3 regions of the Bradyrhizobium sp. A11 genome follow, and region 1 is predicted to be linked to each of the others. Evidence: predicted binding sites of a transcription regulator. Region 1 holds the regulator's gene; each other region holds the start of a gene.
What was found. The regulator LexA, encoded in region 1, represses DNA repair genes until DNA is damaged. The targets are predictions, from matches to a motif close to TGTTCNNNNTGTGTTCNG.
Positions count from the first base shown of each region.

Region 2: the regulator LexA is predicted to act here: its motif matches at 2,947-2,964, upstream of WI560_RS07430 (DUF3072 domain-containing protein).
Region 3: the regulator LexA is predicted to act here: its motif matches at 3,231-3,248, upstream of WI560_RS30350 (helicase-related protein).

Region 1 is NZ_CP149509.1:3,116,042-3,121,542, reverse strand. It holds gene glp (gephyrin-like molybdotransferase Glp) at 115-1,326, shown strand; gene lexA (transcriptional repressor LexA) at 1,502-2,203, shown strand; gene WI560_RS14365 (hypothetical protein) at 2,361-2,507, shown strand; gene WI560_RS14360 (hypothetical protein) at 2,595-3,029, shown strand; gene WI560_RS14355 (ComEC/Rec2 family competence protein) at 3,037-5,313, opposite strand; gene WI560_RS14350 (DUF2171 domain-containing protein) at 5,410-5,501, opposite strand, start outside.
Region 2 is NZ_CP149509.1:1,601,462-1,606,962, forward strand. It holds gene WI560_RS07415 (Do family serine endopeptidase) at 145-1,692, shown strand; gene WI560_RS07420 (hypothetical protein) at 1,955-2,317, shown strand; gene WI560_RS07425 (DUF6496 domain-containing protein) at 2,330-2,620, opposite strand; gene WI560_RS07430 (DUF3072 domain-containing protein) at 2,716-2,910, opposite strand; gene WI560_RS07435 (hypothetical protein) at 3,026-3,247, shown strand; gene WI560_RS07440 (hypothetical protein) at 3,282-3,539, opposite strand; gene WI560_RS07445 (hypothetical protein) at 3,598-3,903, shown strand; gene WI560_RS07450 (HWE histidine kinase domain-containing protein) at 3,990-5,480, opposite strand; partial or broken gene WI560_RS07455 (HAMP domain-containing protein) at 5,494-5,501, opposite strand, start outside.
Region 3 is NZ_CP149509.1:6,449,716-6,455,216, reverse strand. It holds gene WI560_RS30365 (DUF1837 domain-containing protein) at 1-958, opposite strand, end outside; gene rpmB (50S ribosomal protein L28) at 1,087-1,398, opposite strand; gene WI560_RS30355 (DUF3108 domain-containing protein) at 1,916-2,779, shown strand; gene WI560_RS30350 (helicase-related protein) at 3,525-5,501, shown strand, end outside.

The DNA.
Region 1 (5,501 bases):
CGATCTCGGAGAGCACGCAGGATAGATCATCCTGCGTGCTGCTTTGCCTCGCGTCTGCAGTCAGCTAGAACTCTCGCCGCCCCATTGAACGATGTGCGAGCAGGAGTTTCGCCCGTGGCCCTGATGCCGGTTTCCGACGCCCTTGCTGCGGTGCTGGCAGGTGCAGAGCCGCTGCCTGAACAGATGGTTTCGCTCGACGAGGCCTATCACCGCGTGCTCGCGCATGACGTCGCGGCGCGCCGCACGCAGCCGCCGCAGGCGATGTCGGCGATGGACGGCTACGCCGTGCGCGCGGCCGATGCGGCAACGGTCGATTCCCGGCTGACGGTGATCGGCGAGATCGCAGCCGGCCGTCCTTTCACGAGAGCGGTTGGCGCCGGCGAAGCCGTGCGGATCTTCACCGGCGGCGTCATCCCGGACGGAGCGGACGCGGTCGTGATCCAGGAGGACACTGTCGCGGACGGCAACAGCGTCACCATCAAGGAAGCCGCGATCGCCGGACGGCACGTCCGCCCGGCCGGCGTCGATTTCCGCGAGGGTGACGTGCTCCTGCGCAAGGGAACCCGCCTGACGGAGCGCGATCTCGCGCTTGCAGCGGCGATGAATCATCCCGACCTCGCGGTATGCAGCCGTCCCAAGGTTGCGATCCTCGCCACCGGCGACGAGCTGGTGAGGCCGGGCACCACGCCCGGGCACGGCCAGATCGTCTATTCCAACGGCTACGCCCTGCACGCGCTCGCCCGCAGCGAGGGCGCCGAGACCATCGACCTCGGTGTCGCCGCCGACACGCTGCAGGCCACCTCCGCCGGTATCCGCCGCGCCCGCGAGTGCGGTGCTGACATCCTGATCACGACCGGCGGCGCATCGGTCGGCGACCATGATCTGGTCCAGCAGGCGCTGCGGGGCGAAGGCATCTCGATGGCGTTCTGGAAGATCGCGATCCGGCCCGGCAAGCCGATGATGCACGGACGGCTCGGAGCGATGCGCGTGATCGGCCTGCCCGGCAATCCCGTGTCGTCCTACGTGTGCGCATTCCTGTTCATGGTGCCGTTGATTCGCGCCTTGTCGGGCCGTTCAGTGATTCATCATCGCCGCGAGCGCGCCGTGCTGGGCAAGGATCTCGGCGCCAACGACCAGCGCGAGGATTATCTGCGCGCGCGCCTGGAACTGCGCGACGATGGTGCGCAAGTCGCCGTTCCCGTCAGCCATCAGGATTCCTCTCTGCTTGCGAATCTTGCTGCGGCACAGGTACTTCTCGTGCGCGCACCGTTCGCGCCGAAGGCCGAGGCGGGCAGCCCTTGCGAGGTGCTGCGTCTCCCCGTCTGAGTGCACGGCCACACGCATTCCGCGAGATCGCCGCCGTTCACGGTAAATTAAGCAGTTGCGGAACATGTATCGAACATATAGTGTCCGTTCATGATTTGTTTCGAGCATGTAGCGACTTATCGCTGAACTCATCGTCTCGGAATCGAACGACATCAACCGGGGGACTTTGGTCGAGATGTTAACTCGCAAACAATACGAGCTTCTGAGGTTCATCAGCGAACGTTTGAAGGAAAGCGGTGTGCCGCCCTCCTTCGACGAGATGAAGGATGCGCTCGACCTGCGCTCGAAGTCGGGCATCCACCGCCTGATCACCGCGCTCGAGGAGCGTGGCTTCATCCGCCGCCTGCCCAACCGCGCACGCGCCATCGAAGTGATCAAGCTGCCCGAGCTCCAGGCTGCCGCCGGCGCCCGGCGCGGCTTCACGCCGAGCGTCATCGAGGGCAATCTCGGCAAGGTTCGCACGAGCTCCAGCCCCTCCATGGACGAGGGTGAGCGGCCGGTGGCGGTGCCCGTGATGGGCCGTATCGCGGCCGGCACGCCGATCGAGGCGTTGCAGACCCGCAGCCACACCATCAGCGTGCCGCCCGACATGCTCGGCTCGGGCGAGCACTACGCGCTCGAAGTGCGCGGCGATTCCATGGTGGAAGCCGGCATCCTCGACGGCGACATGGCGCTGATCCAGCGCAACGAGAGCGCCGATACCGGCGACATCGTGGTGGCGCTGATCGACGACGAGGAGGCCACGCTCAAGCGCTTCCGCCGCCGCGGCGCCTCGATCGCACTCGAGCCGGCCAATGCCGCTTATGAGGTGCGCATCCTGCCGCCGAACCGCGTGAAGATTCAGGGCAAGCTGATCGGGCTTTACCGGAAGTACTGATACCGAGCATCAAGCGCCGGGCGCGCTTCGGCAATCGCATTTGAATTTTGCAGAGGTCGTCATGCCCGGGCTTGTCCCGGGCATCCACGTTCATTGTGCTGCGTGGAAGGCGTGGATGGCCGGGACAAGCCCGGCCATGACGCTGTGGAGGCGGCTGGTGACCATCGCCACACGCGATAGCCCTGCGCGTGCCGGCAGCGCCGATACGCCGGCCAAATGCAAGGATGCGATGTTTGTTCCTATCGAATCCGGGAAAGATAATGTGATCGCGCGCTGCGGACGCGAGCCGCAGATTTGCCCATAACCAAGCAGAGCGTTGCAGGCTTCCACTCTGATTGAGGCCTGCGCCTCGACGAGACGCGGGTCGCTATCTTCGCATGAGGAGCACCCGATGTGTGACTACAGCCTGCATGCCGTCGCAACGCGTCCCGCCGAAGTCGGCGAGACGATCGTCACGACAACCTTCCGCGGCACCTCGACGCGCGGCTTCGCCTCCGAAGCCGATCTCTCCGTTGCGGTCTGCCTGCTGCCGGGGACGGAGCTCGCCTTCGCCGACAACGTCCGTTACGACAACCGCTGGATCTGGACGCGCACCGTCAACTCCCGCGTCGGCAAGTTCGGCAAGATCGATCCGCACATTCCCGATCGCCATCACGACGCGATCGAATTTCCTGACGGCAAATACGTGCTGGTGACTCAGCTGGTCGAAGGCCAGCGCGCAACCGTGCTGCAGCTGCCGGTGACGCAGCCGGTCGGCGAGCGCGAGCACAAGCCTGAGATCATCGCCGACAGTCGGCCGCCGGTCACGCGCCTGCCGATCGGCTGATCAAAGCTCAGTCCTCGGCCTGAAGATCGGCCTCCGACGGCGTTGCGTCGCGGACGCGCGGAGCCGCCTTCGGCATGAGGGCTCCTTCGAAATCGCCCTCGCCGGCGACTGCCGGCGACCAGGGGCGGTTTGCACCTCTCGCCTTGACCGCCTCAACCGCAAATCCGTCGCCATGCCGTGTCAACGCCAGCGCGCCCTGGCGAGCGAGCCGCTGCCGATCCACCACCATCGCCGCGCAATCGGGCGGCGCGGGCCGCGACGTCACCACCAGCGCGGCGCGGCTGCAATCGTCCGCCAGCGCTTCGATGCGCGAGGCCAGCGCGACCAGGCGTCCATCGGCGAGCGGCGTCACGCAGCCGGCCTCGTCGCACGACACTCCCTCGGCCAACGTGCTGCTGGCGGCATCGCGCGGATCGGCGTCGGCCGCCAGCCATTCCTTCAGCAGGAAACTGTCCTTGCCCGCCCTGATCAGGTGCAGACGCCCGTCCCCGCCCCGCACCGCGACGCTGGCGCCGTCCCCGGCAATCAGGACATCAGGCTGCCGTGCCGATAGGCCCCAGGCGATGGACGCCAGCAGCACCACGGCACCGCACCAGCGCAAGGGCGTGCGCAACAGACCCATCAGGATGATGCCGAGGCTCGCGGCGATCAGCGGCGCGATGCCGAACGCCGGGATGCGGCCGACCGCGCCCGGCAATGCCGCGACCCAGCGCGAGACCGCGACCATCCAGTCGATGCCCAGGCCCATCAGCCACCAGAACACGCCATCGAGCCCGAACGGCGCTGCGAGCAATCCCAACAGCCCCGCTGGCATCACCAGCACTGAGACCACCGGCATCGCCCCGAGATTAGCGAGCACGCCATAGGGCGTGACGCGATGGAAGTGGAAGGCGGCATAGGGCGTGGTCGCAAGCCCCGCGATCAGCGAGGCCAGGAACAACATCGCGATCTCGCGGCCGCCCCACAGCGCGACGCGTGCGGTCGCCGAATGATCGGGCGCGGCCAGCAGGTTCGGCATGCCGATCTGCACCAGCGCCACCAGACCGAGCGTTGCCGCAAACGACATCTGGAAGCTCGGATGCACCAGTGCCTCCGGCGCGACCGCGAGCACGATCAGCGCCGCCACCGCCAGCGTGCGGAAGGTGATGGCGCGGCGGTCGACCATCACCGCGATCAGCACCACCGCCGTCATGAAGAACGATCGCTGCGTTGCGACCTCGGCACCCGAGAGCAGCAGATAGAACGCGGCGGCCACCAAAGCTGCGGCCGCCGACCATTTCTTGATGGCGAACCCGACGGTGAGGCCCGGGATCAACGCCAGCAGCGCGCGCACCGCGAAGAAAACGACGCCCGCGACCACCGCCATGTGATAGCCGGAGATGGAGAGAACGTGCCCGAGCCCCGAGATGAACATCGCGTCGTTGACGGGCGCGGAGATCGCATCGCGCCGCCCGGTGAGCAGCGCGGTCGCGATCGCGCGGTTGTCGCCCTCGAGCGTCGCGCGGATGCGCGCGTCGATCGCATCGCGCAGGCCTTGCATGAAGGCGGCGTAGCGCAGCCGCAGGCCGCCGGCGTCCGGCGGGGTCGAAGCCGTGATCGCGCCCATCACGAAGCCGGAGGCGCCGATGCCCTGAAAGAACATATCCCGCGAGAAGTCGTAGCTACCCGGGCGCACCGGCGAGAGCGGCGGCATCAGCCGCGCTTTCAACTGAACGAAGCTGCCGACCTCGGGCGCGGTGCCCTTGCGCACCGACAGGCGGACGCGATCGAGCCTGACGTCGCTGCGCTGCGCCTCCATGGCGGTGACGCGCAGCACGAAGCGGTCGGTGCGCTCGCGGATGTCGCGCGTCTCGACGAAGCCCGACAGCGACACGGAATAGAGCGGCTTGGCCAGCACGGTATGGGTGACGCGCGCCGTCTTCCAGGTCGCCCCGGCAAAGCCGGAAGCGACCGCCGCGATCATGAGAGCGGGCGCGAACAGCCGGCTCCGCCGCAGCAGGATCGCGCCGAGCAGCAGTGCGGCCGCCATCGTCGCGACAACCCACAGCACCGGCTCATGATCGGCGGCAAAATAGAGCGCGATGCCGCCGCCAAAGGCGACCGGCACCCACGGCAGCAGGCGTCCGGGACCGGCCTCGGCGCGGGCCCATCCGCGAAGCGTTTCGACAATCGTGGGCCAGATGCCGAAACCCGCCGGCACAAGGCCGCCGGCGGGTGCGGCGCGGCCGACCGGCCACGTCCCGGCAATCCCCTGGGCGCGTACTGGCCGGCCCTGCTCCGCCATTCCCCTGCACCTTACGCGACGCGACTGGCACTGAAGCTACCGGAACGTGCGGCCGGGCGAATAGCGGTACAGATCAGGAACGCGAGAAGGCGCCCCCTACTTTTCCTCTTCCATCGTCACGGCCACCGACGCCTTGGCCGACAGCCGCACCTTGTTGCCCTCGACATCGGCGACGAGGCCCTTGTCGA
Region 2 (5,501 bases), 1.5 Mb from region 1:
TGAGGTGCATCAAATGCGCGGGACGACCTCGCCGCAGCCATCGCTCGTTCTTTGCCAAGATTTAATCGGATGGACGGGACGCCGTAAGGTGACGATGTCCATGTTGGACGCAAGGCGACACCTTTCCAACATGGACATTCCGACATGAACGATCGCGCCAATTCCGACACCCCGACTTCCCGCAAGATTTTGAGGCCGCGCCGGCTCGCGCTGCTCGGCACCGTGGCCGCGCTCGGCGTGGCTGTGCTGGCGGCTTCACCCGGCGCCTCAAAGTTCGGCCCGATCTCCTTCGTCGCGCCGGCCCAGGCCGCCGAGACCGCCGCGACGCCGCCGGGCTTCGGCGACCTCGTCAGCAAGGTCAAGCCGGCCGTCATCTCGGTGCGGGTCAGGATCGACCAGGACAACGACAAGAGCGCCATGCTGCAACAGAACCGGATGGAATCCGACGGGGAGACGCCGTTCGACCAGTTCTCGCGGCAGTTCGGCTTCCGCTTCCCGGGCGAGCCGAACGGCATGCCGCGCCAGCGCCATCAGATGATCACCGGCGAAGGCTCCGGCTTCTTCATCTCCGCCGACGGCTATGCCGTGACCAACAACCACGTCGTCGACCACGCCGCCTCGGTGCAGGTGACGATGGATGACGGCACCAGCTATACCGCGAAGGTCGTCGGCACCGACCCGAAGACGGATCTCGCGCTGATCAAGGTCGACGGCAAAAGGGACTTTCCGTTCGTCACATTCTCCGACCAGAAGCCGCGCATTGGCGACTGGGTGGTCGCGGTCGGCAATCCCTTCGGTCTCGGCGGTACCGTGACCGCCGGCATCGTCTCGGCCAGCGGCCGCGACATCGGCAACGGTCCCTATGACGACTTCATCCAGATCGACGCGCCCATCAACAAGGGCAATTCCGGGGGCCCGGCCTTCGACATGAACGGCAACGTGATCGGCGTGAACACCGCGATCTTCTCGCCCTCCGGCGGCTCGGTCGGCATCGGCTTCGACATTCCGGCCTCGACCGCAAAGCTCGTCGTCGCGCAGCTGAAGGACAAGGGCGCGGTCACCCGCGGCTGGCTCGGCGTGCAGGTGCAGCCGGTGACGGCCGACATCGCCGACAGCCTCGGCCTGAAGGAGGCGCGCGGCGCCATCGTCGACAATCCGCAGGACGGCAGCCCGGCGGCGAAGGCCGGCATCGCCGCGGGTGACGTCATCACCGCCGTCAACGGCACCGCGATCAAGGACTCCCGCGACCTCGCCCGCACCATCGCCACTCTGGCCCCGGGCAGCTCGGTGAAGCTCGACGTCTTCCACAACGGCACGACCAAGACGTTGACGCTCGCCCTCGGCGAGTTGCCGAACGAGCGGCAGGCCAACGCAAATCGCGGCGCCCGCGAGGGCAGAGAGCAGCCGAGCGCCGGCACGCCACGTCTCGGGCTCGGCCTGGCCCCCGCCGCTGAGGTCCAGGGCGCCGGTCAGAAGGGCGTTGTCGTCACCGAGGTCGATCCGCAAGGGCCGGCGGCGCAGCGCGGCATCCAGACCGGCGACGTCATCCTCAACGTCGGCGGCAAGGCCGTGGCCAATGTCGGCGATGTCCGCTCCGAGCTGGCGGAGGCCAAATCGTCCGGCAAGCGCAGCGTGCTGTTGCAGGTCAGAAGCGCCGAGGCGACGAGGTTCGTCGCGGTGCCGCTCGCCTGAGGCGAACAGCTATCGGCAGACATCAAGAAGGCGGCCCTCGGGCCGCCTTTTTCGTCCACCGTCAGGATTTGCGACGCCACTCGATAACATTCTCGTTAACGGCAGGGATGGTGACCCGGTTCATATGAAAAAGCCGTGTTCGCCCATCACACTTCGAACTTGCCCGCCGCGGCAATGACGCCGCGAACGGGTTGCAAGCGTAACTTCGCACCTCCGGCCGCTTTGTGGAACTGCCGGTGGTTCGGATTTGATCGGTGCCGACATGGATCGATTGAAGCTCTCGCTGAGGGGTGCGCTGCTTGCGGCGCCGTTCGTGCTCTGGGATGGAGCCGCGCTCGGTCGTGACGACGGCCGCTACGCGAACTCGCCGCTCAAGCCGTGGTTCGACAGCCTGCGCAGCCACCTCGGTCCGTGCTGCTCGGACGCCGACGGATTTGCCGTCGCTGATCCCGATTGGGAATCGCACAACGGGCGTTATCGCGTGCGTCTCGACGGCGAGTGGATCGACGTGCCGGATGAAGCCGTCATCACCGAGCCGAACCGCGCCGGCCGCACCATGGTGTGGCCGGTGAAGACCGCGTTCGGGGTCTCGATCCGCTGCTTCATGCCGGGCAGCATGATCTGAGACAGGACAGCGTCAACGCTTGCTGGATTTGCGCTTCGACGATTTCTTCGACGATTTCTTGGCTGTCTTCTTGGTCGTCCGCTTCTTGGACGACGTCTTCTTGGCAGCTTTCTTCGGGACCTTCTTGCCCTTCTTGCGCGCCTTCGACAGCCCGATCGCGATCGCCTGCTTGCGGCTCTTCACGCGCCCGCCACGGCCTTTGCGGCCGCTCTTGGCGGTGCCCTTCTTGTAGCGCCGCATCTCGCTTTCGACCTCGCTGCCGGAGCTGGGTGAGTAGCGGCGTTTCTTTGCCTTGCGTGCCATGCATGATTCTCCGTTGGCTCAGGAAAACCATCCGGACCCACCATGGTTCCGAAACAGCAGGCCAGGGCCAGGCACGCCCCTAGCCAGGTGGACCCCTAGAAGGAGTTCGCCAGCTCGATCTCGGCTTCCAGCACCTGGATGCGCCGCGCGGCCTCGGTGAAGGACAGATCGCGCGCATATTGTGCGGGCTGATAGGCCTCTTCGCTCAACCGCTTCAGCCTCAGCCCCTGCGCCCGGGTCATCTGCTCGGCGAGAAAGATCCTGGCGTCGTATTTACCTTGAACCTGCATCCGGCGTCTCCGTATCCAAATCGTGGCTTGACTATATGTTCTTATTTTGTTCTAACAAGCCATGGACAACAGAATTAATGAAATCCGACGTAAAATCAGCGCCTTGAGGCTGGAGATGGCCGATGTCGAGGCGTCCGTGCGGGATCGCATCAACGGGGATCGCGATTGCGCCGAACACGCGCTGGCGCAGCTGGATCTACGCCGAAAGATCACCTTGCTGATCGGCGAGTGGAAGGCGGCCGGCGGCAGCGATGTCCTGCCCGACGTCCACGACCGGGTGCGCCTTCGTCTCGTGAAGACAATCGGTAAGGCCGAGCGAGCGGCCCCACGGCGCTGACATCGTGGGGGAGGCGCCGCGCCTCACGCGCGTTTCAGGATTGCTTGTCCTCGACGATGATGAACACGACGCCGGTGAGTGTCGCGCCGATCGCGAAGGTCGTCACCAATGTGAGTGCGAAGACGATCACGGTCTGGCTTCCGCCATTGGCGAGCAGGCTGGCGACGGCGGGATTGCACAGGATCAGCGCGAGACTGAAGACGAGGCCGAGGGCGGCGCCCATCAATGCGTGCGTCATCAGCTTGATGAGGCCGGTCGCAGAAATCAGGTCTGACGACTTTTTTGTGCGCATGGGAACTGTATCCCGATTTGGCATGCAACGCGGGCGACAATTCGCTGGTTCCAGACGAATGAAGGAATTGTCACCGGCCGGCTTCATCCGACGTTCATGCTGGGCTTGCGAGGATGAGGCTCAGCAAAACGGGAACATCGATATGGGTAAGGTGGTCTTTCTCTACCGCTCGCTGGCCTATCGTAACGCAGCGGCGGACATCCTTCACAAGGCCCGCAAGCTGCCACGCGGGGCGGAGCGAAGCGCGGCGCGCCGCTATGCCAGGGCATTGCGCGATCTCGCCCAGACGGAAGCCTGGCTCGAGGGGCGGGTTGCGCGCGACCCGCGAATGGCGCGACGCATGACGAGCGCCGCGTCCGGCTGATGCTTTTTCCGCTCCGTCTGAAACGGAACGGACGCACTCGCTTATCGCCTTGGCGTATCCACTCGAGGCGAACCGGTCGCCATTCGCTAACCGGATGCGCGCTGCAATTCGGCGGAGCCGGCGTCCTCGAACTTCCCGGATGGGGCCGTCGCCCCCGTCTTGCGGGTCAACGGCACCTCCAGGCGGCACAACAGGCCCTCGGCGCGCCAATCGAACCGCGCTTGTCCGCCGAGCTGTGACTCGACGCTCGCCAGCAGGCTCCGCGTGCCGAAGCCGCGCGATTTCGGAGGCATGACGAGCGGACCGCCCGATTCCTCCCAGCTCAGCGTCAGCAATTGGTCCTCGACCTGCCAGCCGATCGTGAGCCGTCCCGACCTGGTCGAGAGGGCGCCGTATTTGGCCGAGTTGGTGAAGAGCTCGTGCAGGGCGAGCGCCAGCGTCTGGGCCGTGGTCGGCAGCAACTGGACCTCCGGACCTGCCAATATGATCTGGCCGCCGAGCGAGTAGGGCGCGAGCTCCTCGTCGATCAGCCTGGAGAGCTCGGCACCCTGCCAGCTCGACAGCGACAGGATGGTGTGCACGCGCGCCAGCGCATTGATCCGTCCCTCGACGGCGTTGACATAGGCCTTGACCTCGTCGGCCCGGGTCAGACGAACGATCGACTGCGCCAGGGCCAGCGCGTTCTTGGCGCGATGATCGACCTCCCGCGCCAGCAGGTTCTGCCGTTCCTCGGCACGCTTGCGTTCGGTGATATCCACGGTGACGCCGCTGACGCGGACGACGCGACCGCTGTCGTCCACCGTTGCCGCCGCCGTGCCGACGCACCAGCGTACTTCTCCGTCCGGCCGCATGATGCGGAACTCGGTCTCGTAGGCCCGCGTGCCTCTGTTGAACTCGGCGATCGCCTTGCGCAGCTGATCGACGTCGTCCGGATGCAGCAGCGCTTGAACGTTGGCCGGGTTGACCTCGAAGCTCTCGGGGCTGACGCCGAAGATGCGATACTGCCCTTCGTCCCACATCCAGTCGCCGCTGATCCAGTCCCAATCCCAGGATCCCATCTTGCCGGCTGCGATCGCCATGCTGCGTCGTTGTTCGCTCTCGCGCAGCTTCGCCGTGGAGTTCTCCAGTTCCGCCGTGCGGGCGCGGACGCGATCCTCAAGCTCCTGGTTCAGCCGTTCGAGCTCGCGGGTCTTGCGGTAGAGCTCGGCAAACACCTTGATCTTGGCGCGCAGGACTTCCGGCACGACCGGGACCGGCACGTAGTCGACCGCGCCCATCTCGTAGCCGCGCAACCGGTCGATGTCGCTGACCTGGATGGCGGAGATGAAGATCATCGCGGTCTTCTGGAAGCGTGGATGCTCGCGGATCATCGCGGCGAGCTCGAAGCCGTCGAGCTCGGGCATGCAGACGTCGACGAGGATCACCGCGATCTCGGTCTTGAGCAGGACCTCCAGCGCCTCGCGCCCCGAGGAGGCGATCACGAGGTTCTCGCCGAGATCCTTCAAGATCACCTCATAGGCGAGCAGCTTGGCGGGCTGGTCGTCGACGAGGAGGATGTTGACCTTTTCGTGGTCCATACGTGGATCCAACTCAGCGGT
Region 3 (5,501 bases), 3.3 Mb from region 1:
ACGGCATAGGAATGCACAGAAATTCAATCTCGAAGTTTGCGAGCTTCTCTTGGGAAATTCGATTTCCGATCTGCTTAGTCCATTTTGTGAGAGCTGCCTTAGCGGATGAAGCGATCTCATCGGCGGTAACAGCGGTGTCTTCATTCGGATAGAAATCTGCGTCGAATCCAACCAATGCAACGCCGCAATATTGAACGCGATTCGAGAGTGGCGATGTCTTGTCGAAATACTGGCGAAACGCTTTGGTCAAAGTCTCGTCGCTGAGGTCGGCTTTGTCGCTTAGAAGCAGGAGGTCTCGCTCACGCCCAGCATGTTCTTCGTCGGGGTCCAGCAAAAATGGAGACAGGCTGTTGAGGCAGTCTCTTATCGCGTCGGAAGCATCGCTGTAAATTTTTGACTCGCCCCAATATAGTTTGATCACTCCATCGGGGGTCACGCGAGCATATACCCCATCAGCGCCGTGATAGTGCATAGAGGTATCGGTTTTGAGATCCATCTTGCATAAGACTTGAGGCATCTTGAGGAAGCGCTCGGACAACAAATAGAGCAACATCTCGCCGCCTTCCCCTGTCTTTGCGAGATCAGTGAATAGATTGAGCGCCTCGTGATAGAGTTGGATTACAGCTCCGGATGAATGATATTTTGAATCGCGCGCACGGGCCGCTTGCATCTTGTTTTTGGGAATGGCGTAATCTGCGAGCATTGCCCGCATAAATTCAGCCAACCTCGCAATCTTAATTCGGCCATTAGCGTCCACTGCTAGGCAATGGCAGTGCAATCTGACTTTGCAATCTTGAACCACAACGTCGCGCTCGATTAGGCGCAAATGAACGTTCAATTCGTCCGGATCGCCGGCGAGAATATCTTGCAGCAGTTCGGGTGTAAGGTCGGTCAGTCGTTTCGCCCCCCAGCGCATACGTTTGTCACAAACATAGCGGAACGTGATGCGAGCGGACAACTGTTATGCAACTACCAATACGTCTAACAAAAACGGCCGGATCTCCCGATCCGGCCGCTACTCAAACTCTTACTCGGCTAAGCCTACGCCACGCGACGCAACCTAGCCCCCGCCCAATTCCGTGAAACTCAGCTCGCCTTCTTCGCCGGCGCGGCGGTCGGGCCGACCTTCTTCTGGATGGCGCGCTTCAGCTCGAGGGCGCGCGGGGAGAGCGCGTCGGCATTGGCCTTGAGCAGGAAGGCGTCGAGGCCGCCATTGTGGTCGACGCTCTTCACCGCGTTGGTGGAGACGCGCAGGCGCACGTTGCGCTCCAGGGCTTCCGAGATGAACGTCACGTTGACGAGGTTCGGCAGGAAGCGGCGCTTGGTCTTGATGTTGGAATGGCTGACCTTGTGGCCGACGAGGGGGCCCTTGGCCGTCAGTTCGCAGCGGCGAGACATGGTAGAAATCCTTATGCTTCGAACCCCCAACGGGTGCGGCCGCCATTTTGGGCGCCACGGGGGCAAATTCTTTTGTCCTTGCAGGGAGCGGGCGGACGTATAGGGGGGAAGGGGCGGGCAGTCAAGGTTTTGGGCGGTCTTTTCGCCTCTCCCCGCGTGCGGGGAGAGGCCGGAATACGCGCGAATAGCGCGGATTCCGGGTGAGGGGGAGCCTCCGCGGAGGAGGGCGCCGTATCGGATCGCAGCTCTCACCGCCCTCGCGGAGAGCCCCCCTCACCCCGACCCTCTCCCCGCAAGCGGGGCGAGGGGGAAGCGGGAGAGGTTTCGGAGCCCGCGGTGGCCCTCCCATCACCAAAACGGCAATGTTTGTCACGCCTTACCATCATATAAAGGGCGTATTCGCGCCTGAAGAGTTCGATGGAGTTCCCGGTTCGATAGGCCCGGACACATTGTTTGCCGCGGTTTCTGGCTTAAGTAGCAGCGTATCGCGGCCCGATTGGATTGTTTCGTGCTCATAATGCCCTTGTTTGCGCCCACATCGCGCTCCCTCCGGCCGCGCCTGGCCGGCTGGCTGGCGGCGTTCTGCGGCCTGGGCGTGCTGTGGGGCGCGGTGCCCGCGGCGGCGCAGGGCAAGCTCGAGGCGCAATATGAGGCCTCGCTGTCGGGCATTCCCGTCGGCAAGGGCGGATGGAACATCGATATCCAGGACGACGTGTATTCGGCGGCCGCCGCCGGCGGCACCACGGGCCTGCTGAAGTCCTTCACCGGCGGCTCCGGCACCGGCGCCGCGCAGGGCCGCATCGTCAATGGCGCGCTGGTTGCGACCGGCTACCAGGCCTCCACCACCACGCAGAAGAAGACCGAAGAGATCCGCATCACGCTCGACAAGGGCAACGTGAAGGATTTTTCCATCCTCCCCGAGCCGCCGGTCGATCCTGACCGCATCGTCGTCACCGACGCCCATCGCCGCGGCGTCTGGGACCCGATGACGGCCTCGCTGCTGCGCGTGCCCGGCAATGGCGACCCGGTCTCGCCCGAGGCCTGCCACAGCTCGGCCCCCGTGTTCGACGGCCGCATGCGCTACGACCTCAAGCTCGATTTCAAGCGCATGGAGACCGTGAAGGCGGAAAAGGGCTATCGCGGCCCGGTCGTGGTCTGCTCGCTCTATTTCGTGCCGGTCGCCGGCTACATCCCCGACCGCCCCGTGATCAAATACCTCGCCACCCAGCGCAACATCGAGATCGCCTTCGCGCCGGTGGCGGGCACCCGCATCCTGGTCCCGTTCTGGCTGAAAGTGCCGACGCCGCTCGGGCCGGCCATGCTGGAAGCGACCAGCTTCGTCACCACCGCCCAGCCGCCCCGCGTGGCGAAGACGCAGTAGGGCGGCCACGGCGGCGGTCTTGTTTACCCTCCCCTGGAGGGGGAGGGTCGGCGCACAGGGAGCGCAGCGACATGTGCGCCGGGGTGGGGTGATCTCTCCCCACGGGTGCTGTTCGTGTGGAGAGATCACCCCACCCCGCTCACGCTGCGCGCGATCGACCCTCCCCCTCCAGGGGAGGGTAAGAGAATCTTCGCAATATCAATGACTTCCCTACTGTGCATGGGGTTGTTTTCGCGAAAAATGGGTTGGGGAGGCTCCATCCGGGAATCCATTTGACTCCTCCCCGATTCTGATTCGACTCCGCGCCGTCCCCAACTTAAGGCTTTCCGCCCTCGAAACGTCACTTGTCCGAGGAGCGAAAACTCCATCTAGTCGTCGCCGACAGGCCTGGCGCGACATCTTGCGTGAACGGAACGGGACTCAATCTGGAGTCAGCGATTCGGCCGCGATTCGTTCTAGAGTCGTTCCGAAGCTTAAGGCGGACAGGAAAAGCGTCGCAAAGTGAGACAGTTGCGCGGGATTTTTCTCCCTCGCCCCGCTTGCGGGGAGAGGGTTGAGGTGAGGGGGAGTCTGCGCGGGGACGCTGACAGATGGACTCGCGGAGAGTCCCCACCCGGCGCTTCGCGCCGACCTCTCCCCGCAAGCGGGGCGAGGTGACTTTCAAGCGCTTCGCGCACAAGCCCCCGCCCCCGCCCCAATCCAGCACTGACATTCGCCCAAATCGCCACTACCTAATCCCTCAGACATGGCTTTTTCCTCCTCCCCCTTTGCTTCCGAGCGCACAGCGTCCGATCGCGTGCCTGGCGCTGGCGTCACCGCGGTGCTCGGACCGACCAACACCGGCAAGACCCATCTCGCCATCGAGCGGATGCTCGCGCATCCCTCGGGCATGATCGGCCTGCCGCTGCGCCTGCTCGCGCGCGAGGTCTACAACAAGATCGCCGCAAGGGTCGGCAGCGAGGCGGTCGCGCTCGTCACCGGCGAGGAGAAGATCAAGCCCAGGAATCCGCGCTATTGGGTCTCGACGGTCGAAGCCATGCCGCGCGACCTCGATCTCTCCTTCCTCGCCGTCGACGAGGTGCAGATCGCATCCGATCTCGAGCGCGGCCACGTCTTCACCGATCGCATCCTCAACCGCCGCGGCCGCGACGAGACGCTGCTCTTGGGCGCGGCCACCATGCGCCCGATCATCGAGCGCCTTCTGCCCGGCGTGTCCATGATCACGCGTCCCCGGCTGTCGCAGCTGGAATTCGCCGGCGACCGCAAGATCACGCGGCAGCCGCGCCGCACCGCCATCGTCGCGTTCTCGGCCGATGAAGTCTACGCCATCGCCGAGCTGATCCGCCGCCAGCACGGCGGCGCCGCTGTCGTTCTGGGCTCGCTGTCGCCGCGCACGCGCAACGCGCAGGTCGAGATGTTCCAGAACGGCGACGTCGATTATCTCGTCGCCACCGACGCCGTCGGCATGGGCCTCAATCTCGATGTCGACCACGTCGCCTTCGCCTCCGACCGCAAGTTCGACGGCTATCAGTTCCGCCGCCTGACGCCGTCCGAATTCGCGCAGATCGCCGGCCGCGCCGGCCGCGCCACCCGCAACGGCACCTTCGGCACCACGGGGCGCTGCGCGCCGTTCGAGCCCGAGCTCGTCAACGCGCTGCAGAACCACACCTTCGATGCCGTGAAGATGCTGCAATGGCGCAATTCGAAGCTGGATTTCTCCTCGCTCGGCGCGCTGCAGGTGTCGCTCAACCTCGCGCCCGGCCACGAGGCGCTGACGCGCGCGCCGATCGCCGAGGACATGCGCGTGCTCGACCACGCCGCCCGCGACGGCGAGGTGCGCGATATCGCACATGGCAAGATCGCTGTGGAACGGCTGTGGGAGGCCTGCCAGGTCCCCGACTACCGGAAACTGTCGCCGGCCGCCCATGCCGAGCTGGTGACGACGCTGTACGGCTTCCTGATGCGGAAGGGCTGCATCCCCGATGCCTGGTATGAAGCCCAGGTCACCCAGGCCGACCGCATCGACGGCGATATCGACACGCTGTCGGCCCGGATCGCGCAGATCCGCACCTGGACCTTTGTCGCCAACCGCCCGGACTGGCTGAAAGACCCCGAGCGCTGGCAGGGAATCACGCGGGAAGTCGAAAATAAATTATCGGATGCGCTCCATGAACGCTTGACTGAGCGTTTCGTTGATCGCCGGACCAGTGTATTGATGCGCCGCCTGCGGGAGAACACGAGCTTGAATACTGAAATCGGCAAGACCGGCGAAGTCATCGTCGAAGGCCATGTCATCGGCCGCCTCGACGGCTTCACCTTTGCACCGGACGCGGCGGAAGCCGGCTCCGATGCGAAAGCCTTGCAGGCTGCAGCGCAAGCGGTGCTCGCCGGCGAGATCAACATGCGCGCCGAACGGCTCGGCAACGCGCCGGACGACCAGTTCGTGCTGACCTCGGAAGGCATCATCCGCTGGACCGGCGATGCCGTGGCGCGGCTCTCTGCCGCAGAGGATGCGCTGCATCCGCGCATCCGCATCATCTCCGACGAGCGCCTGACCGGCGCCCCCCGCGACAAGGTGCAGGCGCGGCTCGAGCTCTGGCTCAAGACCCATATTGAGAAGCTGCTCGGGCCGATGTTCGAGCTCTCCAAGGCCGAGGACGTCACCGGCATCGCCCGCGGCATCGCCTTTCAGCTCGTCGAGGCGCTCGGCGTGCTCGAGCGT